Regions from separate parts of the Desulforhabdus amnigena genome, predicted to be linked through region 1. Evidence: riboswitches for the same ligand, from Rfam matches in the RefSeq annotation. Region 1 holds a riboswitch; each other region holds the start of a gene.
What was found. A riboswitch is a leader RNA that binds a small molecule or an ion and turns the genes downstream of it on or off. The one in region 1 is predicted to bind cobalamin.
Positions count from the first base shown of each region.

Region 1 (10,203 bases):
TGAGCAGGAAGTCAGCGTTGAACAGATGGTTGAGAGCTTCACTATCAACGGCGCCTATGCCGTATTCAAGGAAAACGAAATCTTCTCTCTCGAAGTCGGTAAAAAGGATGAGCCCGGAAGAAACTCATTGCGGGAGAAAAAAGAGCGGAGTCGATGGGAACCTCATCGCCCCCGTCGACTCCGTTCAGTCAGCAGCATCAAAATTTTCCTCAAGCGTTCACGGCAACCAGCGAAATGCCCAGTTTGTTTTCCAGCGCCTGGATCTTCGCCAACTGATCCGCACTGATGTCGGCGGGTTCAAGGGAATGACAGGAAAATGCCAGGAGCGGGCGTCCCACTTCTTTTTCCAGTGTTTCAATGGCGTTCATTTCCGCTTCACCCAGTTTGGTTGAAAGGCTGCACAACATGGTAGTTCCTCCTTCTTTCAGGTCGTTGACCTCTGTAAAAAGTTCCTTCCAGCAGGTGCATTCCATGATTTAAAGATGCCACGATTTTACGAGAAGACAACGGTAGAAAATCAGGTGCTTAGCCGTAGTAAAAAACTACTACTAAGAGAGGGAAAGGAGGTAAGAGCGCAGGTTGGTTTTGACGTTGTTCAAACCCAGCTTTTTCCGGATGTTCTTCCTGTGGAATTCCACGGCATTCGTCGACACGCTCAGCGTTTGAGCGATGTCCTTGGTGGTTCGGCCATCCTTAACCAGGGCCGCGACCTGAATCTCCTGGGGGGTGAACTGGAGATGCTGTAAACTCAGCCTGCATAAAAAGGGTGAAACGATTTCCTTCAGGTGGGATTCCATGATCTCCAGGTAAGCTTTGTATTGAGGGGCCAGGCACGCACTTTTCAGTTTTTCCAGATAGGGGAAGATGAAATTTCTGACGTTTACCAGCACATTCTCTTCCAACTCCCGCTTGTCATGCTCTCTTTGCTGAAGCAACACCTTCAAAGCCGTATTGGCTTCTTCAAGATGGCGCGACTGCTGTTCCAGCTCCGCTTCCCTTTTTCTGAGGGCTTCTTCCGCCAGTTTGAGAGCGGTGATGTTTTCATGACTGACCACCACCCGGACTGTCCCCGCTCCCGCAAGACGCGTGGCGCGCATGTAGAACCAGCGTTTTTCATGTGGAGAATGACAGGGATAGTCAATGACAAATTCATCCATTTCCCCCGCTATAACAGCGCGGATACCACGGGCCACCTCTCGGGCCTGTTCGGCCGAATCCCCCACCGAGGACTCGCAGAGTTGGATGTAGTTCACGGCAAGAGTATCCGGACGCATGCGAATGGCATTGGCGTGAGCAAATGCTTTCCAGGCGCGGTTGGTTTCAATGATGACACCGTCCAGGTTCAAAATGGCAATGTGAGCGGAAAGAGAATTGAGCACCGCTTCGGCAAACCTCTCGGCATCCTTGCGTCTGCCCTCTTCCTGTTCGAGTACACTCAATCTTTCCAGGAGTTCCTGGCGAGTCAGGCCCCGTTCCACACGTCCCTCCTCAGCAAGGTATTCCCATCGTTGAACTCAGGGCCACCAGTAATAGCGCCATCCCCAATAGGGATACGGATAATATGGATAGTAGTAATAAGGAGTGGGGGGTTCTTTCGGCCACAGGTTTATCTCCTTGACGGCAAGCAACGGGTAGGCATAGTCGATATCCCCCAATGGCAGAACCCGCTTGCCCACCAATTCACCGGCCACGGTAACGGTCCGTCCTTCCGCATAGATGGCGGGATCCAGGTAACGTTTGTCGAGAGCGAGAAAGCGCCCTTCGGATCTGTCCACATCTCTGGGGCGACTCTGAAAATCCATCGGCTTTTGCAGCACCTTGAGCATCGTCCCCTCGGGAGTGTTTCGCGCATCGAGGATGGTTCCGCCCCAAATGAAGGTCTTCCCTACATAGCGCTCAGGGTCTCGCAAAACTTCTCCGAAAGGAATATCCACAGCGGCTTCTTTGCGAAGCTGGGGGGATATGGCTGGCGCACACCCCAGAAGGATGACAAGCGCCAGAAATACACCCGCACTCCTGCGATACCCTCCAAGCCGATGCAATGCGTTGAACTCCCGGATCAAATCAAGACCCTTGCAGGGGCGGTCCGCCGTTCCCTCAAAGGCAAAAGTTATGTTGTCCCAAAACATGACAGATCACCTCATGCGACAGGTTCACTCCTATTGACATAATTAATGCCGATATAAAAGCCTTTCAAGCTCCCCACAAACTTTGCCCCGGAGTTCTCTGCCCACCGCCCTCCTATCGGGAAAAAATCCCGACTGACCAGTTCATGTTTTTTTGTGGCCAATCACAGCCATGAGGGGTAAACCACAATGCCTCGTGTAGGTTTCCTTCGCCTCAATCGCCTCCCTGTTGAACCGCCTGCACTCTTCACAGCGCGCGGTTTTGCTGTAGGAATATTTGACAAAATGCCGGCCGCACTGTTTGCATCGGACTTCGATTTTCATGCAGATCCTCCCTAAGGGCATAAGTGACTCCGGCCACAGCAGCTCCGCGCCACCCTTTTCCCGCTCTCCCGCCGTGGCTACTGACTCCACAACACATCCCCAACGCCGTGCATGACGTTGCAGAAACGGGCCAGCACGAAGAGGTAATCCGAAAGGCGGTTGAGGTAAACCAGGAACTCCTCTACCTGGGGCGTGCGCTCTTCTTCGCTCATGGCGGAATACATGGCAACGACATCCCGCTCAGCTCTTCGGCACACCGTACGAGCCACATGGGCCAGGCCCGCCGTTTCGTGACCACCCGGCAGGATGAACTGTGTGAGGGGCTCAAGCCGCTCCTGCATGGCGTCAATGGATCGTTCCACGCAACGCCTGGGCGCATCCGTCATTTCCGTCAGCACGCAGGCCGACTGTGAATCAGGGGTCGTGGCCAGCCAGGCCCCCATGCTCAACAGGTCTCCCTGGATACTCTGGAGCTGAGCCACTGTCTCCTTTTCTTCCCGTAGAAGCCTGGCCGCAAGCAGCCCAAGAAAGGAACTGAGCTCATCCAGATCACCATAGGCCTTGAGTCGATCGTGGCTCTTGGGAACCCGCTCTCCACTGAAGAGGCTGGTGGTCCCACGATCCCCCGTTCCAGTATAGATTTTCATCTTTTATCTCCTTCAGGAAGACATCCGCCCCACTATGCCGTGGCGGACTGAATTTTATATCTTTCGAGCCTCTTGCGAAAACGCCCTCCGACCATTGCCCGGATGCTCTAAAAAGCAATCTGGCTCTTTTCGGAAAACCGCCTCCATTTTAACTTGACATTGTCAGATTTCATTTGAACCACGGAAACACGGAGAACACCGAGATTTCATTTGGAGGTCTTTCTCTGTGCCCTCTGTGTCTCCGTGGTTTATATGACAATGTCACATAGATGTGTGAGGGTAACATTATGAGCTTTCATGAGGAAGGGGGAATCCCGTCCCGGATCATTTTTATGTGAGGCATGACTTCACGTATGCCTTGACGCTTCAAATCTCTTCACCAGCAGGTCCGCAGCCATGGTGGCCGAGAACCTTCCACTGACCACCCCACGTTCGATCTCAGGCAGGACTTTCTGAGCCGCCACGGGAATGACCGTACCCGAGCCGAAGATGAGGGAAGCCCCCTGCTCTCTCAGGTAGTCGTAATCCTGAACAGGAATGACACCACCCGCGATGACCACGATGTCTTCTCGCCCCAGCCGCTTCAACTCCTGCACCAGGGCCGGCAGGAGGATCTTGTCTCCTGCAGCGAGGGAGCTCATGCCGATGGCGTGCACGTCGTTTTCCACCGCCTGCGCTGCTGCCTCTTCAGGTGTCTGAAAAAGCTGGCCGACGTCCACGTCGAAACCCAGATCGGCGAAAGCCGTGGCGACTACTTTGGCACCTCGGTCATGCCCGTCCTGGCCCATTTTGACCACCATGATGCGGGGACGGCGGCCTTCAAGCGCTTCAAATTCATCGGCCATTTTTCCGAACGATTTCCACTTCCTGCTCTTCTCCGAATTCCGTGCTGTAGGCCCCCGATCTTGATACGAAAATCCCCCAGTTGATCATATAATTTGAATAGATCCGACTGGAGGCGATAGGCCTGCACCTGCCCTGCGCGTTTGCTCTGAAGGGCCTTGAAGTCCATGTTCGGCGCAGCCAGCGGAATTTCCTTCAGGTTGGGATACATGTTTGTGCCGACTTTTATATCTTTGCGGGTATCGATGTTCTTTGCCTTCCTAGCGGCCACGGCGGCCTGCGGCAGGCCTTCCAGGAGAGCCTGGGTCATACCGCCTGCGGCTTCCACATCCTGAAAAAGCTTCCACGCCTTGCGGGCCACGGAGTCTGCCAGCTTTTCGATGTACCAGGAGCCGCCGGCAGGATCGATGGGATGAACGAAATGCGCCTCCTCCTGCAAGATGATCTGCAGGTTGCGGGAAACACGTCGGGAAAACTCATCCGCCGGGCGGATGGGCTCATCGAAAGGACAAACATGCATACTGTCCACTCCTCCCATGGCGCCCGAGAAGGCTTCGGTAGTGTTGCGCAGCATGTTCACATAAGGATCACAAACAGTCTTGGTGTACGCCGAAGTTCGGGCATGAATCGTCATCTTTTGGGCTTCGGGGCTTCCGCCGAAAGCCTGGACAACCTGAGCCCACAAGAGGCGTGCAGCCCGGAGCTTGGCTATTTCCATGAAAAAATTGGGACCCAGGGAAAAGACGAAGCGCATGCATGGAGCGACATCGTCGACGGAGAGCCTCCTTTTGCTCAACTCGCGAAGGTATTCCACTCCCGTTGCAATGGCGTAGGCGAGCTCCTGGACGGCGCTTCCGCCCGCATCGTGATAGGGACTCCCATGCACCAGGATGGTTTGAAGATGGGGAGCATGTCCTTTGGACCAGGAAACAAGCGTGCTCATGGTATCGTAAGCGGTGGCAAAAGGAACCCGAAGCTTCCCTTCCGTGACCAGCTCGGCCAAAGGATCGGCGCCCACGCAGCATCGAATGTCAGCCAGAGAATCTCCCTGATGGCGAAGGTAGGCGGCAAGAAGCACCACCATGGGCAGAGCGACCGCCCCGGCATGGATCATGAGGGGTGTCGTGCGCAGGTCGATGCCTCGCAGGGCGGTACCGAGTTCATCCACCGTGGCGAGAGAAAGGCCGTTTTTTCCCACCCAGTCATTGTTGCTGTGGACATCGGGGTCAAGCCCCCTGCGGGACGACCGGTCAAGCACGAGCTTGAGAGCATTTTGCCCCCGAGCCAGGTCATGCCTGGCCACTTCATTGAATTCCTGGGGTGTGCTGCAATCGATTTCCTGGCAAATGTCCCAGGGCTTCAATACATAGCCTCCGGGCTCCGTCCCCCGGGCATATGCCGGATAGCTGGGAAGAGCCCCCATGTGGGGAAGGTCCTCCACGTCCTTGGCCCAATACATGGGCTGCAGGTCTATTTCTTCATAGGTTTTGGTGATCACCTTCTTTTCGAAGGGCGCCCCTTTGAGACTGGCCACCGCTTCCTGATACCAGGTTTCGTAAGTGGCCGGCTCGAATTCAGGGAAGAGCCTGGGGCTGTCGCATCCGCAGGTCTGATGAGCGTTCGCATTGAATTCGTCTGCCATGATTTGTTCGTCCTTAGTTTGAGAAAATGATGCGCTATGCTTGTGTTTTATTTACGTCGCGCCGGGCGGCCTGCTTGACGAAGCGGTAGACCTTCCCCTGGCCCATGTCGAGAACCACCGTGTCGCTTTCGAGCTCGATGGAGGCGGCTCCCAGCAATTCTCTGTAGTAGCGGCCGTCGTAAAAGCGGACGGAATGGGTGATACCTGGGTGAGCCCAATCATCGGGCAATCGAAAGACCTGAACATGGCTTGCCCGCCCCAGATGCATGTTCTCTCCATTGAGGGAGAGGACTGTGTGGTAGAAAGACATGTAACTTTCGGTGTTGGAAAGAAGGTTTAACATGTGAGCTCCTTGTTCATGGGTTTTTGATGGAAGAGCAAATTCGGACCATTGCGGAAGTTGGCTGGAAGCTTTTCTTCCAGAAGGTCCAAAAGGTACAGGGCCCTGGATCTCCCGATTTCAAGGGGCGAAACGGCATCCACGTACACGGATGGATCTCTGGCAGGCGTGGAGAAAGAATTTCCAGTGACCGGCATTGCTTCCGGGACGCATCGGGAGGACTTATCATAAGCACCGGAATCCAGTGGGGAAGCGTGAGCCCATAAGCAAGCACTATCGGAATGGACTCCGGCATAAATGGCAGACATCGAGACCCCACCGGTGCTTCCTTCAGGACGATTACCTGTTGAAATATCTGCGATATAAAGGCAGGAAACAGAAAGGACCGCAAGAACGCAGCACGACTTGAACCGAAGCGAGGTACACCGGCACATAAAACCTCCTTCCCCCCTCGGGGACAACAAATCAGGTTTTTCCGTCGCTCAGGCCTCCTGGCTGCCGTTCGCCCTACCGGCCGCGCCTTCCCATTCTCCATCCGAGAACAGTGGCTAACATGCGGCTTTCGTCCCGGTCACAGTCGCGGGGCGGCGGGAGATTCTCACTCCCTTCCCTGGTGCTGACAGATTCAATATCGGTTTGGCAATGAAGTGATTGGAAAAACTAAAGGATCATGCCTCGTTACATGCTGCACCTCCAGGCTGTTGATGTCCGGGCATCCGGAAGCCCCCGGCAGAGCCTCCGGATGGTCAAGAGATGAAAGTGTGTTGAGGAGGGGCCAAAGCCTTTCGTGAGCGAGACGAAAGGTGCTCAGCTTCAGCCAAAAAAAAATCCCCAGAGCAAAAAACGCTCTGAGGATTGCACCCTGATTTACTTGGTCCTTCAGTGAGCCACCACATATATCCACGTACGGACGACTCTTCATGCATCAGGCAGGTCTTCTGACTCCCGGATCGTCCTACTCTCCGAGCCTTCCCGTCTCAGCGGCGTGAAACAGTGGCATGTGCGGATTTCGTCTCCGTTTACAGCGGCGGGACCGTTCCCGATTTTCACGGGATTCCCTTTTAAGCGGCAATGCACCTGACAGCGATATTCGATTGTGGCAGAACAAGTAGCACGGTCTTTCACACCCTGTCAAGAAATAAAACGGGCCATGAAGGCAGTCGTTGGCCGCATGGAGATCCGGCGCCGATGGGCCCAATCCCTCATGGAACATTCAGCGAGAAACCTCCATGTCCGGCTTGCACAGGGCAATCCAAATGCTTTTTGAAGTATTCGACGGCCCCATCGCCGGTGCAATGGCAGGGAATGAGCGCAGCAATATCGTATTCCCTCAATGCTGCGGCCGTTCGTTTCAATCTGTCCATATCCGCATTCGATAGATGAAACCCTCCCATTAACACACGAATACGCCGCTCACCCGTTATATCTGCAATGCGACGCACCGTATTCACCAAACCTCCATGGCAGCATCCGACACAAATGACGAGACCTTCCTCTGTTTGGATCCAAAGGGCAAGATCGTCCTCGATGGGATCCGGACGCAATCCGATCGGGTCGAGAAAGAAAGGGCCGCCCGTATCTTCGAAATCAGTCTCTCTTGGAATGGGGCCGGTGATTCCAACCCGTTCGAGGGGAAATACAGGTTGTGCGATATAATGAATCTTCTCATCGGCCAAATTCATTACAGCGCTCATGGAATCGGCTGGCATCTGTATGGGCTTTGCAACTTTATCCCGAACACTGTAGCGTGGCAGGAACGCCGCCGAATGCAAATATACATGAGCGCAAGGAGCACATCCAAGTACGTAGGGGATGGCACCGGTATGATCATAGTGTCCATGGCTCAAAACCACGAGATCGGTCCGGCTCAAGTCCACGCCAAGCATCCTGGAGTTCACTGCCAGAGCATCTTTCTGGCCTGTATCAAAAAGAATTCTTTTGCCGTCAACCTCTATCCAGAAGGACAGACCATGTTCGGCAAGCAGTCCATCGGCAGACTTGTTGTCCACCAAAATTGTAATCTTAACCCGAGGCAAACTCATCGACTCTCCCCGTCCATGTAGGAAGCCATCGCAACTCTATTTTTCGCTCTTTTGCGGCTTTCCCATTTTCTTTAACTGTTCTTCCGTCAAAGGAGAACCAAATCCGACATACTGTATCTTCGGATCGGCTGGATTGGAAATCGGCGTCCATGTTCCGTTTTCATAATTTTGATATACACAACGGTACTGCACTCCTTTTACGACAGGAATCACCCCTTTCAGATTGAGTTCTTTTCCTCCTTCAAGCCAGGAAAGATCGATACCCCCCTTCAATGTTTTCTGGACAATTTCTGTTGCATGACATTCTTCACATTTGGTCCCCTCTTTCATCACCGAATGACTGAATTGAGGCGCAAATATGAGGAAAGTTTTATTTCCCGGGGCTACGAAAGATTGCATATTCGCCGACGTCACCTTTCCATTGTAGTTCATCAGAAATTTCCAGCCGGATACGGGAAGAGCTACCCTTTTGTTTTCTTTCATCATGGTCTCGAAGTGGCAACTGTTGCAGCTCACAACATGACGCACATGGCAGGCTTTACAGTCCAGCCTGTTTCCATGAACAGTGTGCGAGATGCTTTCCGGCCCCGATTCGTGGCACTGCTCACACGTCACGTCCATTGCTCCCGGCTCTTTCATTGACTTATACTCCATCCCATCGCCATGGATTTCACGTGCGGTGTGGCAATCCATACAGCCCATCCCGTTTGCAACGTGAACATCAGGAGTGTTCGATTCCTTATCGATCCTCATGATCATATGTGCCTCGCGAGCGTGGCAGCCCAGACACTTCTCCTGATCTTTTGCTGTAGCGACAGAATAGGTGGGTTTTCCCTTCACCTCCACCTTATGGCAGGCATCGCATGAAGCGACATGGCACTTATTGCATCCAGCTTCCGCGTAGGGAATACCCGTAATGGTTTCAAGGCCGCCATTTGCCTTGTCATACCAATAGGCCATTCCTCTCGCTGTGGCGTGCAGACTGGAAGAATAAAAACAATCCTCCTTTTTCGTTCCCTGAGCAGAGCCAATGACTGCCAGCCCCAGGGCAACCATAGCAATCATGCTTCCAAAAATGAGACCGGCAAGCAATTTTTTTTTCATTGTTCCTTCTTTCATCATTCCGTTTTCGGTGAAACCGGTTTTTCGACATTGAACAAACAGCTCCCGCCAGAACCATGAGAGAGCCCAAACCTTCGCTTCAAAGAGACAAAAGAGAGCAGAAAGTATCCGCCTATTTTGGTGCCCATCCGAAAACCTATCCTCCAGAGCGGCCCCTCCCCTTCAATTCCCTCTTCGAGGGGGTGGACTAAAGCCAATAAGGGCATTTTTTCTAAAATACAGCAAATTCAATATGTTATACCAAAGCAGGAATTAAAATAAAAGTGGCTTGAATAGCCGCTTTAGCGGGAAGGGCAAAAAACTGCCCTTGTCAGAGGACTACGAGGGGGCCAAGGTCCATGAGTGGCTTCCGGATAGGCTCTTAACTTGGCATTGCTAGATTTCATCGGAACCACGGAGACACAGAGGGCTCAGAGAAAGACTTTCAAATGAAAACTTAGTGTTCTCCATGTCTCTGCGGTTTATATGAAAAAAGGCTCATGGTTCATAGCTCATGGCTCATGCTGACATCGCTTTTCAAGAGCATTTCCCGCTTTCCCTATCACCTTGCATATCTTTGCCCTTTTTTCATTTTTCCTTGTGACTGTTCCGGTCATGGAGGTTGAAAAGCGTCAGTAGGGGGCTGTAGATCACACATTCTTCGTCTGACATCCTCCAGGACTTCGATGCGACGCTGAATGTCTCGAAGCATCACTTGAAGGCACTGCACCCGAAACTTCAAGGAAGCAATATCCGCGGATGGTGAACCGGGATACAAAGTCAGCGGCTTTCCAGCCAAACCGGCAAATCCTGTATGAGGTTCGTCGGGAAGCTGGGATATCTTCAGCATGCAGTAGCCTCTGCCCTTACCGCTCATGGGCCCCAGTCCTCTTGGACCTGTTCCGTCGAAATCCGGCATGATTGGGTCTCCTGCAGTTATACAATTCTCAACGCTTGAAGCCTTCGTTTTGTGTGCGCCTGAACAGGCATCATTACGTGTTGCTTCGCCTCAATGCATGGGTTCCCAGCGGCAGCCCCGCGTGGGCTGCGATCACGGGACACTTGGCCTTGAACAGGAAAAAAATGTTATGGGATTCGTCGCTGAGCGTTTCGAAGTTGCCCTGCCCTTTGGCAAGGA
Region 1 is NZ_BSDR01000001.1:2,534,692-2,544,894, forward strand. Features, by position in the region: gene QMG16_RS10775 (hypothetical protein) at 210-407, opposite strand; gene QMG16_RS10780 (PAS and helix-turn-helix domain-containing protein) at 549-1,478, opposite strand; gene QMG16_RS10785 (Slp family lipoprotein) at 1,515-2,129, opposite strand; gene QMG16_RS10790 (hypothetical protein) at 2,271-2,450, opposite strand; gene QMG16_RS10795 (cob(I)yrinic acid a,c-diamide adenosyltransferase) at 2,528-3,097, opposite strand; partial or broken gene QMG16_RS10800 (cobalamin-dependent protein) at 3,445-4,006, opposite strand; partial or broken gene QMG16_RS10805 (acyl-CoA mutase large subunit family protein) at 4,080-5,582, opposite strand; gene QMG16_RS10810 (hypothetical protein) at 5,617-5,925, opposite strand; gene QMG16_RS10815 (hypothetical protein) at 5,919-6,356, opposite strand; cobalamin riboswitch at 6,387-6,588, opposite strand; cobalamin riboswitch at 6,834-7,018, opposite strand; gene QMG16_RS10820 (MBL fold metallo-hydrolase) at 7,125-7,964, opposite strand; gene QMG16_RS10825 (cytochrome c3 family protein) at 8,001-9,068, opposite strand; gene QMG16_RS10830 (DUF5320 domain-containing protein) at 9,679-9,984, opposite strand; gene QMG16_RS10835 (damage-control phosphatase ARMT1 family protein) at 10,058-10,203, opposite strand, start outside.

Region 2 (10,203 bases), 670 kb from region 1:
TTATCTTGAATGGTTTTCAGTGCTCTTCCCGTGTTTATTGCTTTAACTGGGACAAACGGTCGATTCCTGCCAGGATCAAAACCCCGGCTACAAAGATGGCGCTACATCCCGGAATTGGATTTTCACCGATTAAATTGAAACCCATAAAGCCCATAGAAAGACCTAAAAGAATTTGTAATGAAGTAATCATATCGAACTCCTTGTTGAGTTGATCGATATGAAGAGCAATTCATATGCCAACTCTGAAAGGCGATTTTTGAAGCCTCTGAAGGCTGGAAGGAGAGCCTCGAGATGCCTTCAGCCATGGAGGATTCCATGAGAAATGCTCCTTTTCCTTTTGATCGAGGGCCTGATATGGAAGGTATGATATCAAATATTAACGATATTTCGTTATAATGTTATGATTTGGAAATTATGGACATATGAGAAGATTTTTGCATCTTGGATGGCATAGGCTCATTGTGAAGGGATAGGCGGATCAGGTGCCGGGAATCCAGTTCTTTAGAATCTGCGGACAGCCTTCGAATTTATTCGTTCGCGATGTGGAAAACGGCGCTGTTCATGACATCATTGCTATGATGCCATGGAATGGTGGAGGGAAATGTCATTGAGGGGTCTCATCAGGAACCCTCTGAATGGGCAACGGTCATGCCTGATTCAAACCACTGAAGATGCCGTCAAGTTTTGAAGACGGCATCTTCAGTGGTTTTATTTTCAAAGAAATGTTTCTCATCAGTCGTCCACAGGAATGAGTACCCCTTGGGTCACTCCAAACTTCATGCATTCCCGTTTGGAGGGAAGAAGAAAGTCGATCTTATTCTTGTGTTTCTTGGGCATGATATCTTGAAATTCTACCAGGTGGCTCTTTCCCTTGACCACCAGATAGAATTTATCGCCAAAGTCGTAATTCTTCGCCAGGTCGGGACTCAATGCGACCAACTTTCGGTAATGTTCTGGTTTGATGCGAAGAGAAGAAGCTGTACGACCGGGGGTCGTATCTGTACACGAAGAGGTGTTGGTGTAAGCGCTGACTGTGACTTTGCGAAAGTCTGAAGTTTCCTGATTGGGGTGAGCATGGGCGCTCAGTGGGAAATGAAAAAACATGGTAGCCAAACAGTAGATAGATAATGCTCCGATATTTCTTGACATTATTTCTTCCTTTCCTGGTAGGCCTCGTGATCCAAGAGAAGCGCTGTGAAGCCTCAGCCTTTCCATTTTGTCAATTAGACCCAATCCATGTTAACAAATTTGTTGACATGGCTCCTGCCGTTCAATGGACACACCGACCGGCTGCGTGACATGACCGTTGCCTCGATCTCAGTGGGAGTGTCATTCAAGGGAGCTTTCTTTATGCACAAATGATGCCTGATAAATCTGTCCGAACCTGGCAGAACGTGTTTTTCTCCTTTTCGTTTTTTCAGGAATTGGGTATTTTAAACAAAAAGGATCTCTGTATTTGCAGCCAGGCATATGAGTGATTATTTTAAATTTAACTTCCTATTGCTTTTGTAGCCTCCTGGTAGTTCTCGCGACTGATAAAATGGTTTTTATTCAAGTTGAAAAACATTCTTCAAATTCCGTAGCCGATCCTTCTAAAATAGATGTTTTGATTTAGTTAAGCTATTAAAAATATTGATATAATATATAAGAGTGGGGAAAGTGCGTGCTTAACCTCTTGGGGCAAAGGAGGGAGTGTCATGGCATGGCTCGCTTTTGAAATTGGCCTTTTCTTCGGAATTTGTTTCGGCGTTCTCATCGGGGTGCTCCTCAAGCAAGAGGACGCAGGGGGAGATGCAGAGAGTTCTGAGGCCGGATCTCTCGCAGTTCAAGCTTTTGATCTCTCAGAATAGGGGACGGTTGACATTGAAGTAGGAGGTAGTGGCAGTTGAGTCAACCAGCAGGGTTCCTGTTCAAATTTCCCTTGTCAGTACCGCTTTTATTTCAAAGATGATCATTGACGTTATAATGAGTATCCTGTATCTTTCACTCAATAAGTTTATTTGAGGATCAGGTGCTGCTACTTAGAACCTATCCGGAAACTACCTGTGGACTTTGCGACACCTCCATTGGTCCCCCCTTGAGGAGGGAATGAAAGGGGGGTGTCCGCTGCCGAGGTAGGTTTTCGGATAGGCTCTTAGTCCAAGATTGTAATGATGCGATCATATTGTTGTTTTGTGTGAAGCGGGAATTCTTGGTCGAGTAGTGCTGAGCTTAAAAGGGAATCCCGTGAAAGTCGGGAACGGTCCCGCCGCTGTGAACGGGGACGAAATCCGGTGATGCCACTGTCGCGCCTGGAGCGGGATGGGAAGGTCCGGAAAGTAGAGTGATCCGTAAGTCAGAAGACCTGCCTGATGCTGTTTGGGAAATCGGTACGTGGAAATTCCGATGACCTGATCAAGGATCAAGTGAAGCAGGGTGCAATCCTTAGAGTGTTTAGCTCTAGGGATTTTTTTTTGCCTGATCGCTTAATACTCAAGATCATAACTACGCGGCCCGATAGGGTTGAATCCTCTGACTGTTTTTACTCACTTTTGAAGAGGCGATCACGATGCCATAAGGATTTTGTCCTCAATAGCGTAAAAATTCATCTCAACTTTCTTGAAGCATTTTTAACAGGAAGTATCCAAGGCAGGATAAGAAGGAGGTGTAACATTGATTTTGACCATACTGGCGGCAACGACTCAAGCGACAGCAGAGGTGGCGGAGGTTCTTCCCACCCCGGGTGGGACAGGCATTCTTAGCATGGTGATCCATGCGGGACCGGTGGTCCAGGCCATCATGGCAGGTCTGCTAAGCCTCTCCTTGGTCTGTTGGGGCATCATCGTGGCCAAGACTTTCCAGTTTCGAAAGGTGAACCGGGAATCGGAGGCTTTTGCGGACCTTTTCATTCGGTGCAAAAGTCTGGAGCCGCTCCATAAAGAATGTGATCGGCTTCGGGAAGGCCATCTGGCCCATATCTTCCGGATCGGCTACGCGGAACTGAACCGCGTAAGCGGCCTTTTGGAGAGCAAGAGGCTGAAGAACACGGAAGGACATACGGATATGCTTCTGGAGAACGTGGATCGCGCCATTCAGGGCGGTGTCATCTCCAAAAGGAAGCGGTTGCAGCGTATGCTGTCGTTTCTGGCCACAACGGGCAGCACAGCCCCTTTCATCGGACTTTTCGGCACCGTGTGGGGTATCATGACCAGCTTTCAGGACATTGGCATGAAAGGTTCTGCCAACCTGGCGGTGGTGGCCCCGGGCATCTCGGAAGCCCTCGTGGCTACGGCCATGGGGCTTGCGGCCGCCATTCCCGCAGTGGTGGCCTATAACCACTTCTCCAACAAGATCCAGGTGATAGAAGACGATATGCTCCAGTTCACTTCCGATTTTCTCAACAGGCTCAAGACCGATTTGATGTGTGAGACCAGGCAGGACGATGAGGGATCGGAAACACTGGGGATTACGAGGGAAAGTCAAAGCTTGTGCGGCCGCAGGGACGAGAGTTCCCTGCAGACAGGATGAGGAGTGTTTCCAATGGGTATGCAGATGAGTGGCATCCGCTCACGTAGGCGGATGGTATCGGAGATCAACGTGACCCCTTTCGTGGATGTCATGCTCGTTCTGCTGATCATTTTCATGGTTGCGGCACCGATGATGATCCAGGGCATCGACGTGAGGCTTCCCGCAGTCTCCGCCAGGCCCATTCCCACAGAGACGGAAAGGCTCGTGGTGAGTGTGACTGCCGACGGGAAGGTCCTCGTCGAAGATAACGAGGTTGAGCTCGGGATGCTGGGGGCCAGGCTCTCGGCCATACAAAAAGAGTGTCAGGAGAAACGAGGCGTCATCCTGCGAGCCGATCGTAAGGTCGAATACGGGCTCGTGGCCCAGGTCATGGGAGTTATTCGGGATGCGGGAATCGAAGAGATCGGCATGATAACGGAACCGCTCGCGGGAAGCGCAAAACATCCCTTACCGGAGAGCTGAGCTCCGGTGCCATCCAACCGGGTGATTCATGAAAGAGTGAAACCTTTTTCACATTAATTTCCTCTCGCCGACTTTCTCCGATGGAAAGTGAATACGAAAGGGTATTGAGGATCAAGGCAATATGGAAGCTCGGGATTACAGGAATAACGGACTGTTCGATGAAGGCGTTCTGAAAGGCATGGTCGTGTCCGTTTTCGTTCACGTCGCGGTTTTCCTGCTGGTACTGGCTGGTTCATGGCTGATGCCGCCCCGCAAGGTTGAACTCCCGCTGTGCACGGTGAGCCTGCTCACACTGCAAGATATTGGAGGCGGTGGAGGGGAGGGGGAAGAAGGCGCTTCGAATAAGGGAAACGGGGAACCGAAGCCTTCGGGAGGATCGGAGGAGGTTCCGTCTCCGCCGGCACTGGAATCCACGGTGGAACCTGAACGGGAAGCACCGGCGAAGCCGGAATCGGAAAAAACGGAAGCGGTGCATCCGGCTGAAACGGTCAAGGAGACCGTGCCCCTCGTTCCGATTCCCAAGAAAGTCAAAAAGCCCGTGGAGAAGCCAAAAACCAGGCCAAAGCCTAAGCTTCCCCAGAAGCAGCAGACCATTGCGAACGCGGAGCCCTCTTCGTCCCCCGTGGCGAAAGCCGAGAGTGAGAGCCCCGGTGCCGCCGCCGGCGCTCTTTCCGGGCATGGCGAAGGGGCTGGATCGGGAAATGTCGATGGCCCCGGAAAAGGCCATTCCGGAGAGGGTGCCGGTGCAGGCTCCGGTGTCGGTGCCGGTGGAGGAGGGGGGCCGTACAACGCGACGTTCGGCTCAGGAGATGGTCCCCGGTTCGTCAGGAAGGTCCTGCCCAGATACCCCCGGTTTGCCAGAGAACTCGGGAAGGAGGGGACCGTTTTGCTCCTGGTCACCATTGACGAACTCGGACACCTGGTCGATGTAAAAGTGGTCCAGGGAGCTGGGTCTGGATTCGACGAGGAAGCTTTGCAGGCCGTTAAGAAATCGACCTTCAGTCCGGCAAAGCAGAACGGAAAACCGGTCCTCTGCAAGGCCCGTCTCCCCATCCTTTTTCAGCTGAAGGAAAAGGGCAACAACTGACAAAAGGCCAGCGAGATTTCGCAGTTTCAGCCGCCATTGGCATCAGGTTTGCCCATTCCAGCCTGATCGTACAAGTTCTTTGGTCCTGGAATTTTTTCTTGGTTCAGTGATGTTCGCCCGTATATGAAATTTTCCATGCGTTGCCATCTGAAACGGCTTGTATGGTTCCTTGAAAATCGGTTCGATAATACGGGATATGACGTTCACGGCATATTGCCAGGACTGGCGGGGAAGGAAATCCAAATTAATTTTATATGATTATATAACAGGATCGCCCCGTGATGCATGTCCATTTTACTTAATTGCTGACCAGCTTATCAGATAACTTCATGCTTTTGCCATACTACAAGAAGGCGCCATTAACTTATCGTACCGCAGGCGTCACCCTGTCACTGATTCACCCCAACCCACATATACGAGGCTTCCGAAACAGGACAACCCAATCCAGCTAGGATTTGCAAAACGTGGGTTTTTCAGGACTTCGTTTTTTCAAAGGACGGGTCAGGGGGGCAAATTACAGATTCAGGTTGCCGCCTGAAGGAAATTCCATTAGAGAGGCCACGTAGGATGTTGTCGACGGCACTACATCCACATGCCTACAATCCTGATCGGGTGCGGTCCCGCCGGGTTCCGTAATATCATAATGCAAGACCTGATCCCTTTTCTACATTGATCCTTCATTGCAGAATTTTAGATCCGAAGACGGGGGATAGCTCGGTCGTTTCCTGTCAGGAGAGAAGAAGTCATGATATTCTCCTGCATAAGTGATTATTTACTCGTTTCGCTCGATTCTTTGACCAATTGCTTTATCTGCTCGATTGAGTACGGCGGATTAATGGCATGGACTGCAGCGTGGCAATTCGGACAAAGCGGACGCAAATCCGCAATTGGATCTATTATGTATTCTTTGCCAATACTGGATATGGGTTTTATGTGGTGAACATGTATAAAATCTTGAAATGCGGACCCATAATATTTACCAAAGTCAAATTTGCAAACGCAACATATGGCACCATAATGATCCAGGCATTTCTTGCGAGCTTTCTTGTCTCGCTCGTAGGCGTTTACTAGGATAGAATGTACTGCACCTTCTGTGAATATCTCGAATTTTGATATTTCTCCTGCCACGTTACTAATAATACCTAACGAATCTTGAATATCTGGAAAGCATAGCTTGATGGCTCTCAAAAAACTATCGACAGATTCTTGACTGTCTATCTTAATGCCGAAGTAGTTCACCTTGTCCGATAGAATGCATCCAGCCCCTATCAGAATCTCTCCGATGCCGAGACTTGTCTTCATGACTTGAAGGCTGCACGCGCTCTGATTCGTCACCAAATGGAAGACATCGGGATAGGGTGTATAGCGAATATAGGGCATGTTCGACGGCGAACGTACTTTTGGGATGCAACCGGGTTGGAGATCTACCAGGATCTTGTGGATCTTTCTGGCAAATGGCCTGATAGTGGAGTTGACGATGTTCAGGCGTTCGTCCACTTGCTTCTGATCGGAGGAGGTGAGTGCGTCGGATTCAATATTACTGTTAGTCAAGTCGAAATCTCCTGCTCTCTCGATGGGAGTGGCATTGCTGAGACCGGTATTGCCGGTTACAGGCGTCTGTCAGATCGAACACGCTTGCTCAGACTTTGAAAATGGTCATGCCGAGTGCGCTCCACTGTTGAAGATTCTTTTCGATCTCCGGTGCCGCTTCGTCCAGGACAGGGAGTTCTGCGTCCCGGCCCAGCAATTCAACGTCGATCAGAAAAGCTGCCATCTTCGCATCGTACTCGTCGTTCTTGTTCGAGTACTGCTCGTCGAGTCGGTTGGCGAGCAGTCGGGTTCCGCTGAATCGGGCACCGATTTCGGTGAATTCAAGGATGTAGATGCAGTAGCCCGTCCAACTTCGATGGAAATAGAGCCGGTTTCTTTCATAGAAAATAAACCATTTGTCTTCCATCTCTTGGGGAATATGGCCGCAGACGATCAGTGCCTTCTCCTCGGGGGAGAACTCCAGCGCGATGGGGATGCTCGTTCGCATCCCCGGCATGGCGCGGATCTTCCAGTCCTTTCTTGAGGCGATATGTATTGAACTGGCATGTGCTGCGGAAAAATGTTCGTACAACTCGTAGGCATTCTGCAGGACCTTGAAATCGCGCTTGCGTCCGACGGAATTGGTGCTCATTCCGATGAGTCGTTCCGCTTCGTCCCGGGAGGCCCAGCGAATCGCCTGCGTCTCCTTGCGGTCGAATTCATCCGTTTCTCTTTCGACGAGCATGAGGAAGTAAATGTTCTGAGTGGTGCCTCCTGCATAGACGTACGGAAGCTTGTCTATGATCCTTCCTGCTACACCCGTTTCTTCAATAACCTCACGCAATGCCGCGATTTCGTGTCGTTCGCCGTCTTTGCAATGCCCTTTGGGAAACGTCCAATGATAGCCATCGAAATGGTTGGTTGGCTCCCGCAGAAGTACCTGCCCTTGCTTGTTGAAAACCACTCCTCCGCAGGAGAGCTTTTTGACCAGAGTCTTCTTCCCTTTGACTGGCGGCGTCTTTGGTGTGACGGCCTCTTCGACATCGTGGAGCACGCTCCAGACCTTGGAATAGACCTGGCTACGCTTTTGGCCCAAGGTCTTTGAGACCTCACTCTTGAAGTTGGCGTAGGTCAGATCCTCAACGACTCGCTTCATTCCTTTGGCGAAGTCTTTGTGGCTGATAGTGGCTCTGTACGGATAGTCGGTGCCTCCCCCATGTTGGGTGGGGGACAGCGTGGGCATGTAGGCTTCCCGAAGGCGGTCGAGGTCTCCCGACGCACGAGCTCTTACAGTCAGGAATGCCTTACCGGGTTTTTGAACAACACTAAAGAAACCGGAGGTCGTGAACAGCCACATGGATAGTTCTCTTTCAATTTGGACTGCAGCGCATGCTTCGCGGTGACATCAGATAAGACTGAAGGTAAGGGTTCAAAGTGAATAGTCGAGGTACGGGCCGAGATAAGTCGAGATGTTGAAATCCGAAGCCCGAATGGCCCTAGTGAAACTCCCGATCCAGCTGCCCGTGCGTTTTTGAAAAACGTTGATCCTCATGCTTTGGAGAGGGGCGCCGAAGGGCCTGCTCGCATAGTCCGAAACGATATTCAGTAGTGCGTAGCCATTTTCACCCAATTGGGAGAAATACCTCTCTGTGAGTGCTTGTATGCCCTCTTTGAGTATGTCGAACTTGTGGTGCTCCTTCTCCCGTTTCTGGTGGTCTGTAGCGCGAAGATCGAATTTCAAGCCCAAGGCCTGACAGGCGAGGGGGAGAACCAGATTTTCTGGAACGTGGAAGGCTTTCAGGAGAGTCATCTGATCGATGAATGCCGTCTCGAGCTCTTTGAGGTGGTGGAATCCAATCTCAAACTCCCCTTTGGGGATCATGTCTTTGGTATGGAAGAACCTGAATTCTATGGTCTCGCTTTCGAAGATGACCCCGTTATCGCAGAGCTTGCGGCAGAATCCCAAAGTGAAATGGAGTGCTCTGGTCCGGTTATAGCTGTTGGTGAGCCGTATGAAGGGAAGCCATATCTCCTGAGCCCAGATGTTGAGCGCGTAATGCTTGTGAACGATGTCCACATGGCAAAAGGACTTCTGCTTTGGAGTGATGATATTGAAAATCTCCATCTCGGAAGTGTCAACGGCGTCAAAGACGGCCTTGAAGCACTGTTCACCAAGCAGGAAGGCTTCCTGGTTGGTGACCAGCCGGTAATTCTTGCTCACCACCGCCAGGGGTTCGCCAGTCAGTGCGTTGACTACAGCCCGGTAACCTGGAATGGAAATTCTCCACTCCTCGGTCGTCTCACACGATGGATCGCCTGTCGGGTCAGAAGGACCGCCATCGTAAAAGATATCGCACAGTTTTACCGGAAACAGGATCTCTTCAAGATTTGTGTTTCTCGACATGGATTCCCTTCCACTGGGGAAGACTCGTAGTTCTCGTGTAGGCAGGAAACGACCGAGCTATCCCCAGTCTTCAGATCTACAATTCTACAATGAAGGATCAGTGCAGAAATGGAGTCTGGTCTTGCATTATGATATCACGGAACCCGACGGGACAGCACCTGATAAGGGTTGTCGGCATGTGGATGTAGTAGCGTCGGCAACATCCTTACCTGGCCTCTCTAATGGAGTTTCCCTCAGGGCGGCAACCTGAATCTGTAATTTGCCCCCCTGACCCATCCCGCATGGTCACAATCATGGAAGAGCCCTCAGGGCGACCGGAAGTCCGTAGTGTGGAGTCCCCCGATCCCAGTGGTCCCAACCAAGAAGTGCTACCCCCCTGACAGCGAGCGGTATCACACGTTCCTCCTGATCCAAACCTCCATGACACGACTTCGTAAGTTTCCAATATAGAGCATTTCTCTGCAAAGCTCAACGATTTTCATGGTTTGATCCCACCCTGCCCTCTCCCGCAAGATCGTAAGTCATGGAATACGCTATGGAGAAATCAAATGACTTTCCTGATCCACAGCCAGCCTGAGGCATCCCCGATGGCCTCAGTCATCACAACGATTTCGTGGTGTACTAATTATCTAGGAGTTCTAACAATAACGGATGGTTATGTCTGATCGTCATCTCGATCCCCTCCAGTATCTTCATCATTTCATCTTCAGGATCGAGCTGAACGTGTGGATTGAATGCGGAATGGCCGACCACAATCGGACCATCGAGAATGCCCCGTAGGAGCCGGTACTTGTCAGCAAAAGGCAAGTTGAGGATTTTGTAGCTCAGGGCCTTGAAGGGATCGGCCCCGGACATCAGCTTGGCGAACTCGGCTTCCTCGGCTTTTCGCTGCTGGAGTTCATCGAGGTCTTTCTGCGTATCCTTCGGCTTCTGGTCGAGCGATTTTATCTCCATCAGAAAACCGTTTCGCTTTTGGGAGTATGCGGCTTGGTCAAAACCGTCATGCTCAAGCAGGCTGTCCAGGTTCCGCAGGGCGATTTATTTCCTTCTCAGGCTGGCTTGAACGTTGCTCCGGCTCTTTTCCAGGCCTTCGATTTTGCCGTCCCACTTGTGTTGCGTATCGAGCAGAGGTTCATAATGCTCAGGCTCAAGGCCGAGGTGCTTCATGAGCTGGACATAGAAGACCTGCCATTCAAGAAGCTCCGCTGGAATG
Region 2 is NZ_BSDR01000001.1:1,862,393-1,872,595, reverse strand. Features, by position in the region: gene QMG16_RS08115 (hypothetical protein) at 35-190, opposite strand; gene QMG16_RS08110 (RlpA-like double-psi beta-barrel domain-containing protein) at 733-1,149, opposite strand; gene QMG16_RS08105 (hypothetical protein) at 1,698-1,850, shown strand; cobalamin riboswitch at 2,176-2,366, shown strand; gene tolQ (protein TolQ) at 2,653-3,507, shown strand; gene QMG16_RS08095 (ExbD/TolR family protein) at 3,520-3,969, shown strand; gene QMG16_RS08090 (energy transducer TonB) at 4,091-5,056, shown strand; gene QMG16_RS08085 (HNH endonuclease) at 5,825-6,607, opposite strand; gene QMG16_RS08080 (NUDIX domain-containing protein) at 6,696-7,943, opposite strand; gene QMG16_RS08075 (DUF932 domain-containing protein) at 8,016-8,990, opposite strand; gene QMG16_RS08070 (hypothetical protein) at 9,612-9,944, opposite strand; gene QMG16_RS08065 (recombinase zinc ribbon domain-containing protein) at 10,029-10,203, opposite strand, start outside.
Region 2: linked by a shared signal. The riboswitch ahead of tolQ (protein TolQ) and the one ahead of QMG16_RS10815 (hypothetical protein) in region 1 are both predicted to bind cobalamin.

Region 3 (10,203 bases), 170 kb from region 1:
CATTAACCGGGGATGAGCTTGCCGGTCAATCATTGATGACCCAGTCCCTTTCTATGCGATGGATAAGCCTGCGCTCGGGGGAGATATCGAACTTGCGATCGCGTTGGGCAAAGATGATACTTTCTCGGCCTTCGAGCTTCTCCTTTGGGGCAATATATACTGTGAATGGATAAGAGTTGGACATTGCGATGCATGGTGATTACCCTCTTCCCATGAAGAATCCAAACAGGAGGGATAGCGCCATGATTCGAGTCAAATTCAGCCCCGAGACCATCGAGAATTTGGACTATGAGAGATACCAAACATCCGAGCCCAAGAGTTCAGCATAAGAGGGAGGTATTGTATACTGCGAACGGTTAAGATCTTGATTTTTAGCTGCAATTCTATTGAGAGCCGGCTATTTCTATCGCGGCTGGAAGCCACTCCTACAGGATCATCAAGAAGTCAGGATCTCATCCGGGCGGAGTATATCTTTTACATTAGTCCGAAAACAGCAAAGGAGAGCGTATGCCCGATGAAGACCATACAACATCCAATGAAACTGGTATCGCCGGTCTGCCGAAAAGCTGGGCAGTTGCTGTTCAACTCGTTGGCACTTTTGGCCTTGCCGTTTTTCTTGTGCTCTATTACGTACTCGTAATGCAGCCCAAGGAGGCCGAACGGTATGAGCAACTCCGCCAATCAGTTGCCTCACTCGGAGAGATTGTTGCTGCCCAACAGAGCCTGCTTACTCGTGAACAGGCGTCACAGCTCGAAGATCTTTTTGTGATGGCGATGGCGCATGAGGTGGCTGATGTGATAGCGGGTGAGTTGAGAGGCAATTCCACCATTGAAGTGTTGGCAAAGAAGATTGAGGATAAGCTAATCTTTCAGACTCGACTCCTTGAAGGACTGAGGCGAAAGGATGGAGGCACAATCTCCGAAATGCTGACCCACAAGATACGAAACAGCGCTATTAGCCAAGAGCTCGCGCAAAAAGCAGTGGCGGAGTGGAGAAACGCCGAACCCGAAATGGTAGCCAATGAGTGCAAAGGTGCATTGAACTTTGCGATCAAACGCGCAGCGATGGCAAAATAACTCCTTTGCTCTACTTACGGCTACACCAACAAACGCCGCTCCCGCATATCGGGTGATGGGGCAACCGGTACTGGCGGACATTACGCTTGCGACCCGCTGTACCAACGCCAACGGGTCGACCTGGAATGCGCGGACGCTGGTGAAACGGGTCCGCGAGAGCTACCCACGCACCGCCTTCGCGATTGCCTGGTATTCGAGCGTGGAGGGTGCCAACCCATATGTATTCGCACTGCCGGACGTGTCGTTCACCATGAAGTTGCTCCATGATCCATTATAATAGACACGCAATAGGCAGGGCACTTCCTTGGCCGGGCCCGCCTCTGTAAATACCGTTGCTTTACAGATGCAGGGCCACTATAGTTGGAAGCCTGCTGCAATATTCCATAAAACTATCAAAAGGGAGTGAACGATATGAGAACACTGCTTGTTGTGATGCTGGCCCTTCTTCTTACCACCGGCGTGGTGTTTGCCGAAGGAGGGCAAAATCAGGGAACCACTGGATCTGGAACAACCTCGACCGGGTCCACCTCTCAGGGCGCTGCATCTCAACCGCGTACCGGTCGATAACGCAGGCCATATATTTCTTGCGTGTCTTGCGCATCTTTTGAATGATTGCAGTGGCAGGGATAGGAATCCTTCTGCCCTGCCATTTTCGGCAAGTTCTCTTTCACAGGCCGTGTTGCGGCTCTATGCCGAAGCGCACGTCGGTGATCCACTTGCCTGGCGAATAAATTGGTACGGTGATGGATTTCAGTAGGAATTCAGGTAAACAGTGGTGGAGATTGGGCCTGGCATGCGTGATCGCCGCAATGATGCTGGTGCCCTGGTCTCCCTGGGTTGGGCTGGCGTTGGCGGGATTCGGGCTGGGGATCGGTCTTCCGTTCTGGTTGGGGCGGTCGTGGCGAAATATTCTGGAACCTTTGGGAAGCTGTCTGAAATCAGCAAACCTGGTGCCGTCGCGTTTGTTGCACTCGGGCGCTCATTCTCCCTCCTCGAAAAAAGAGGAAGAGAGTGAATCTTTACTTTTGCACGAAGACGGCACGCAGAGCACCCCGGTCGAAGGTCCCATCGGGCATACACAGGAGGTGTCGGCGGAGGATACATTGTGCCGGCCGTTTGCTTTTCATTCATGGTCGTTACAGGCCCGCGCGCGGGAAACGTCGATAGAAGCCACATTGCGTCCGCAAAACAGTTTCCGCCTGGCTACCGACGGTATGGCGGCGGGAGGGGAACACGAGAAGTCGATCCCACGGGCTGAACCGGAGGAGGTGATTGATCTTCCATCAATATTGGAAAACCTGGAGAAAAGGTATCGAGGCAAAGGGCTTGCCGATCGAACACCGGCGTCCGAACCGCATTCCGCCAAGGGGCCGCCGGTCACGATAGATATCGAGGAGATCCGCCGACGGCTAATGGCGGTCTATGGCGAGAGACTGTCCGGCAGCACCCGGAAGACCTCTTCTGATACGCCCGAGGAAAGCCTGCGCGGGGCCGGCTCCGGTACCCACAGCGGGCGCGTCGACGCTCCCGCTCCAAAGCCCGTCATGCCCGCCGGGTCGTCGAGGTTTGCAGGAATGACGGTTGGAGAGGCCGCCAGGGGATGTCGGCCTGCCTGTAATCCGGGCAGTGGTCCGAAACTGACCATCGATGCCGCCCGTTGCGGTTCACAGGAGAAACTCCCGGGGCGAGTCGTGGAAGGCGCGAAGCCGCTCGTAAAAACAAGGCCACCGCATCCGCCGGTGGCGCCATCTGACCGAACTCTCCCGGCAAGTGACTCCAGGGTGCCGACGACAGGCGTGTCCAATGGGGGCCTGGTCAGCGCGGTTCCGAGCGGCGAACCGGACATCGGCAAGGTGAAGGACTCTTATACCCTTACCCCGGCAAACCCGTACAAGCCGATACTTAAACCGGACGGGCTTCCTTGCCCGGCGGTATCATTCCAAAACGATGCGCAGAAATTTCCAGCGGATCCACATGCTCTTGACCTCGCGGCGGGCGGGCCTGTGCCGGGAGTGTTGTGCGCACCCCTTGCGGCGGGCAACCGAGGCAACCCTGTCCAATCTGAATTCCATGACGAGGTGTGCCTGCCGCCTGTTTCGCTGCTTCACCCCGCCGATTTGGCGGTCGCGTCAATGAGTCAGGACGACCTGATCAACGGCGGCATCCTGATCGAGGAAAAGCTCGCCGAATTCCGCGTCAAGGTGAACGTTCAGGACGCTTATGCCGGCCCCGTCATCACACGTTATGAGGTACAGCCGGCCGTAGGGGTACGCGGCGGGCAGGTGGTGAGCCTGATGAAGGACTTGGCCCGCGTCCTGGGGGTGGCATCCATTCGCGTGGTCGAAACCATTCCGGGCAAGACATGCATGGGGCTGGAACTGCCCAATCCGCACCGTCAGATGATTCGCCTTTCGGAGGTTTTATCGTCCGAGATTTTCCAGTCTCATACATCAAAACTGGCCATGGCGCTCGGCAAGGACATCATCGGCGCACCGGTGGTGGCGGATTTGGCCAAGGCGCCGCACATCCTGGTGGCAGGAACGACCGGTTCGGGCAAATCGGTCGGTGTGAACGCCATGATCCTGTCTCTGTTGTACAGGGCGACACCCGACGAGGTGCGCTTCGTGATGATCGATCCGAAGATGCTGGAGTTGTCGATCTACGATGGCATCCCTCATCTGCTGGCTCCTGTGGTAACGGACATGAAGCTTGCGGCCAACGCGCTCAGCTGGTGCGTGGGGGAGATGGAGCGGCGCTATCATCTGATGAGTGGGCTCCGGGTTCGCAATCTGGCGGGCTATAATCAAAAGGTACGCGAAGCCATCGACGCCGGAGAGCCGCTGGTTGATACTTTCTCCCCGGCTCAGGACGACCCTGCGCCGCTTTCGCCCCTCCCCTACATTGTGGTGGTGGTCGACGAACTCGCCGATCTGATGATGGTGTCGGGGAAAAAGATCGAGGAATTGATCGCCCGCCTGGCCCAGAAAGCGCGGGCCGCCGGCATCCATCTTATCCTTGCTACGCAGCGTCCTTCGGTCGATGTCATTACGGGGCTGATCAAGGCCAACATTCCGACCCGCATCGCTTTTCAGGTTTCGTCCAAGATCGACAGCCGCACCATTCTCGACCAGATGGGCGCGGAATGCCTGCTGGGACAGGGGGACATGCTCTACCTGCCGCCTGGCACCGGCTATCCGCAGCGCGTGCATGGCGCTTTTGTGGCGGACGATGAGGTGTATGCCGTGGCCGAACATCTGAAGCAGTTCGGCGAGCCACACTATGTGGATGGCGTACTCGATGGAATGGCGGATGCCGAGGATGGAGGAACGGAGGTGGATCGGTTCGGCGACGAGTCTGATCCGCTATACGATGATGCCGTCGCCTTCGTGATCAGCTCCCGCCGCGCATCGATCTCCGCCGTTCAGCGCCAGCTGCGGATCGGCTACAACCGCGCCGCCCGGCTTGTCGAGCAGATGGAGGCGTCCGGCCTGGTCAGTCCGATGGAAAGCAATGGCAGTCGGACGGTTTTGGTGCCGGCACGGCAAGAGTAATCCGGTATGGCCAATGCTTTCTCGGACCATTCACCAACGTCCCAGCTTGCGCCTGCGCAGAATTTAGAGATTGTCAGGCGCCAATAGCCGGATATTTTCAAAGACCAAAGGCCCTTCAGATCACCCTCGAACAGATGCAGACGGGAACCGAAGGGCATTTCTTTTTTCGGTTCCCGCCCAAAGATTCAACACGACAAATAAATGATCGTACCCACAGGATATATCCGGGAGGTATTTCTAGGGGACATCGAACGAATTTACCAACTGCTGCGTGGTTCCTTCCAATCGCTCAAGAATCAGGTGAGAGACCCTTTGCATCATTTCATAACCAAAAGAATGATCCTTCTTACAGAGATCCATGATGCATTTGCTATCGATCAAGATCGTCTGTGTCGGTTCCGTAGCTCTGGCCTGGAAGTGCCACTTGTAGGGCGGGAAAAGCCATGACCAGCCGACAACTCCCCCCCCTTCGATGGTGTAGATTGTCAATGGGGTTCGATTCGGCAGCGGGAGATCAATGGCAACCTTGCCGCTGCGAATGAGATAAAGCCGGTCAGCCTCTCCACCTTCCTCAAAAATGACACTTCCGGCCCCGAAGTCTTTTTCAGAAGCACAATTGGCAAGCTTTTCGATGTTTCCAATGTTGAGATCTTTAAAGAGGGGGTGTTCCAACATTTCTCGCAGAAGCTCCGTCATAACCTGTCTCCTCTTTGCAGTTGTGGAATAACTTCAGTCTTGTCTCAGGAATTCAAGGTCGTCCCTAAAATACTTTCCTAACTATTGTCTTACGATAATCGCTTAGAGATGAACGCGCAATGGCATGTGAAGCTGAAACAATGAACCAGGGAACTTTGTCGAGGTATTGTCCTGCCTGCTTTTCCATAAGGTACATGAATGATTGTTGACATATCTGACAGTATCTCGTATAGATGATGCCGTATAAACAATATGGATGTCAGGTGCCGCTTGGTTTAAAAGGGAATCCCGTGAAATTCGGGAACGGTCCCGCCGCTGTTACCGGGGACGAAATCCGTAGGAGCCACTGTCCGTTCAAAGCGGGATGGGAAGGTTCGGAGAGTAGAATGATCCGCAAGTCAGAAGACCTGCCTGATGTTGCTTTGGAAATCGGTGCGTGGAGATATCCGATGACCTGATCGAGGACTAAGTGAACCAGGGTGCAATCCTTAGAGTATTCAGCTCTAAGGATTTTTTTTTTGCCTTGCCGCGCTTGCAATGAACCGAAAACAAAAGGGAGGATTTCGAAATGCTGCAAAAATGGCTGTTTCTAATGGGCCTGCTCGTTTTCTTGAGTACTTTGAGTGTCAATGCCTTTGCCGGCCATGGGGAAAAGAGGGCTGAAAAGAAGGCGATTTTGCTGGTAGCCTTTGGAACAAGCGTACCCGAAGCCCAAAAGGCGTTTGACGTGATTGACGCTGAAGCCAGAAAACGCTTTCCGGGTGTTGAGATCCGATGGGCTTATACATCCGGTATCATTCGAGCCAAACTGGCCAAGCAGGGCAAGATCATGGATTCCCCCGAAGTGGCTCTGGCAAAGCTCATGAACGAAAATTACACCCATTGCGCCATCCTTTCCTTGCACACTATTCCCGGAATCGAGTTCCACGATCTCTACCAGAACGCTCATTGCTTCCAGGAGATGTCGGGAGGTTTTGAGAAAATACTAATCGCACGGCCCCTGCTTTCCTCCAAGGAAGACATGGAAAGAGCGGCAAAAGCCATGATCAAACATATTCCGGCCAGCAGAAAACCGGAAGAAGCGGTTCTTCTCATGGGCCACGGCAGTGAAAAGCATCCAGCCGACGCCTTGTACCTGGCAATGAACCAAATTTTTCAGGAACTCGATCCCAACGTGTTCGTAGGCACTGTGGAAGGGTACCCGGCCCTGGATGACCTTTTGCCGAAACTCACTGAACGAAAAGTGAAAAAGGTTTATCTCATGCCGTTTATGCTCGTAGCGGGTGATCATGCGCGAAACGACATGGCGGGAGACGAGCCGGACAGCTGGAAGTCGGTTCTCACCAAGAACGGCATCGCGAGCGAGGCCGTTTTGAAGGGCACGGCCGAATACCCTGAGATTGTCGAGATATGGCTGGATCATCTCGCTGCCGCTTTTGCTCATTTTTGAAAAGAGGGCTGCGATCCGCTCAAGGGAGTTGGCGGATTCCGGTATCTCGTTATTCACCACGGAGACACGGATGGCACGGAGAAAATTTTGGAATTCCTATGGAATTCCCCTGTGATCTCTGTGCCTTCGTGGTAAGAGGTACTAAAAACTCTAACAGCAAAAACTCATTGAACAAGTTGCATCGTTTCAAGGGAAGGAAGTGCAAATCTTCCGCCGCCCCGCGACTGTGATCGGGACGAAAACCGCATGGTGCCACTGTCATGCCCAGAAGCGTGATGGGAAGGCGCGGTGATTAGGATGAACGTGAGCCAGGAGACCTGAACGATGCCGGAACTTTTCACCGAATCCCCGAGGGGGGAAAAGGAAAGCCCCATCCATGTACGTTTTTCCTTCATCCTTTGCACGTATTGTTTTCTGCATCCTTTCGGCTTTTTTTCCTTTCATCTCCATCGCGACCTGTGCGGCGATGTTCATGGCCGAAAATACGCTCCCGCAACCTCCCCATCCTTCCGCGCCCATTGCGGAGCATGAAGCTCAAACGGAGCACGGGCAGGCTGACCTCTTTCCCGGCAAGGCGCGGATTCGATATGCCAAAGGCTTCACCATCGAATACCACAATACGTACAAAAAGATTCAGGTTCTCTCCCCCTGGCGTGACGCTCAAGTGACTTTCACCTACCTCCTCGTGCCGCACGGCCAAACGCCTCCGACAGCGCCTCCTGAAGCCGTGGTCGTCGAGGTCCCGGTGCGGCGGGCAGCTCTTACGAGCACAAGCTCCGTGCCGTTCTTCCCTATGCTTCAGATTGAACAGGCATTGGTGGGATTTTCCGGTTGTACACGTGTCACCACGCCCAAGGTGGTAGAAATGATCCAGCAGGGGCAGGTCACTGAAATCGGCTGCGGAAGCAACGGAATGGACAGAGAACTGAACATGGAGCAGCTCTTCGCTCTTCAGCCGGACATCGTTATAACCCACGGCACCGGCATTCCCCAGTTTGACAAACATCCCAAACTCATTGAAGCCGGCTTTCGAACGGTCATCGAAGCCTGTCACATGGAATCTACGCCACTGGGCCGCACCGAGTGGATAAAGTTCATTGCCGCTTTTTTCAACAAAGAGGCGGAAGCCGAGCGCCTCTTCGACGAGATAGCAATGCGCTATGAAGATCTGGCGGAAAAGATGGGGACGGTGACGGAACGGCCCACGGTATTGTACGGAATGGTCTACCGTGACTTATGGTATGTCGCCGGAGGCAAAAGCTACCACGCAAAATTCATGGCAGATGCGGGGGCGGACTACCTCTGGAGCGACGACACGTCGACGGGAGTCATGCCCATTGGCATGGAAACGGTCTTCGATCGCGCCAGGGATGCGGCATTCTGGCTGAATCCGGGGGCCTGCAGCTCATTGGAAGAACTGTCGGGAGCCGACGAGCGTTACGGTGCATTCCGGGCCTTTCGCACGGGCCATGTGTACAACAACAACGCCAAAATAGGGCCCGGAGGCGGCAACGATTTCTGGGAAACGGGGATGGCCCGGCCGGACCTCGTACTCGCCGATCTCATCAGCATTTTCCATCCGGATCGACTGCCTTCCCACCAGCGCATTTGGTACCGGCAGCTTCCACTCCACGCGGAGAAAGAAAACTGATGCGGAACATTCCCTCTTTTTTTTATGCCGACCCAGCACAAACCCTCTCCCGGAGCAGTACACTTCTCTGGGCGGGACTCATCACCACGCTGGCGGTCGTCTTCACACTGGAGCTCTCTCTGGGCTCGGTATTGATTCCCTTCAAGAGCGTCATTTCCATTCTGCTCGGGCATGAGGACGCTCCTGCCGGATGGCGAAACATCGTCCTGCTCTTCCGCCTGCCGCGAGCGGTCACTGCCGCTCTTGCGGGAGCGGCGTTGGGCATCGCCGGATTGAAAATGCAGACCCTGTTCCGCAATCCACTGGCAGACCCTTTTGTCCTCGGCATAAGCTCCGGAGCGAGTCTCGGCGTGGCCTTGACCATCATGACCGCCGGGGGGATGGGCTGGAGCATCCTGGTGGAAAAAACCGGGATCTCGGGGAACTTCTCCCTGATCTTTTCGGCAACGCTTGGCGCCGTTACGGTTCTGAGCATCGTTCTGGGGATTGCACGCCAGGTGGAGAGTAACGTGACCCTGCTCATCATCGGACTCATGTTCGGCTACATCAGCGGCTCTCTGGTGAGCATCCTCATGCAGTTCTCCCTCGAACAACAGATGCAAAGATACGTGGTCTGGACATTCGGCTCCTTCGGTGGAGTGACATGGAAACAGATCACGGTCTTCGCTCCGACCGTGATCATGGGTCTCGCACTGGCCCGGTTCCTTGCAAAACCCCTGAACGCATTTCTCCTGGGGGAAGGCTACGCCCGCAGCATGGGGGTCAATATCCGCGCCACGCGCTTCTGGATCATTCTGGGCTCTTCGCTCCTGGCGGGGTCCGTCACGGCCTATTGCGGCCCCATCGGTTTTCTTGGAATAGCGGTCCCTCACCTGTGCCGTCTGCTGCTGAAGACATCGGACCACCATGTTCTCGTACCCGCCGTAATTCTTCTCGGGGCGACGCTGGCGCTGCTGGCCGACCTCATCGCTCAGCTGCCCGGCACTCAGGTCGTACTGCCCCTCAACGCGGTGACCGCTCTGATCGGTGCACCGGTCGTCATTGGCGTGATTCTTCGCCGTCGAAATGCCATGGAGGCTGGAACATGAAGAGACAAACACTGCTGGAGGCACGGGATCTGGCTGTCGGATACAGGAAACCCAGGCGCCCCCCGCGCATCGTCACGGAGGGGATCAACATTGCGCTGCGCGAAGGGGAGTTCGTCTGTCTCCTCGGCCCCAACGGCGCCGGCAAGTCGACTTTGATCCGAACCCTCTGCGGGATGCACCCCCCCTTATCCGGCACGGTTTGCATTGCAGGAGAACCTTTGAAGGAGCTCTCCCCCCACATGCTGGCACAACGCATGAGCCTGGTCCTGACCCAAAGGGTCGCCGTCGGCATGATGCCGGTCAAGACGCTCGTGGCTTTGGGCCGCCATCCCTACACCGACTGGGCGGGACGGCTGGGCAAAAAGGACGAGGAAGCGGTGTGGCGGGCCATTGCCGACGTGGGCATCGAAGAACTGGCGCACCGCCCGGTCTGCGAACTCAGCGACGGTGAAAGGCAAAAGGTCATGATAGCCCGGGCGCTGGCCCAGGAGCCACAAGTCATGATCCTGGACGAAGCGACGGCGTTTCTCGATTTGCCTCGCCGTGTGGAACTCATGCATCTGTTGAAGGGATTGGTTCACGACGGACAGAGGGCCATCCTGCTGTCGACACATGATCTCGATCTGGCGCTCCGCTGTGCCGACCGGCTATGGCTCCTGCCTGCCGGCGGCCCGCTCCTCGAGGGCGTCC
Region 3 is NZ_BSDR01000001.1:2,368,985-2,379,187, forward strand. Features, by position in the region: gene QMG16_RS10130 (hypothetical protein) at 508-1,077, shown strand; gene QMG16_RS10135 (hypothetical protein) at 1,489-1,644, shown strand; gene QMG16_RS10140 (DNA translocase FtsK) at 1,860-4,628, shown strand; gene QMG16_RS10145 (cyclic nucleotide-binding domain-containing protein) at 4,866-5,324, opposite strand; cobalamin riboswitch at 5,569-5,753, shown strand; gene QMG16_RS10150 (sirohydrochlorin cobaltochelatase) at 5,893-6,774, shown strand; cobalamin riboswitch at 6,941-7,113, shown strand; gene QMG16_RS10155 (ABC transporter substrate-binding protein) at 7,151-8,425, shown strand; gene QMG16_RS10160 (iron chelate uptake ABC transporter family permease subunit) at 8,425-9,513, shown strand; gene QMG16_RS10165 (ABC transporter ATP-binding protein) at 9,510-10,203, shown strand, end outside.
Region 3: linked by a shared signal. The riboswitch ahead of QMG16_RS10155 (ABC transporter substrate-binding protein) and the one ahead of QMG16_RS10815 (hypothetical protein) in region 1 are both predicted to bind cobalamin.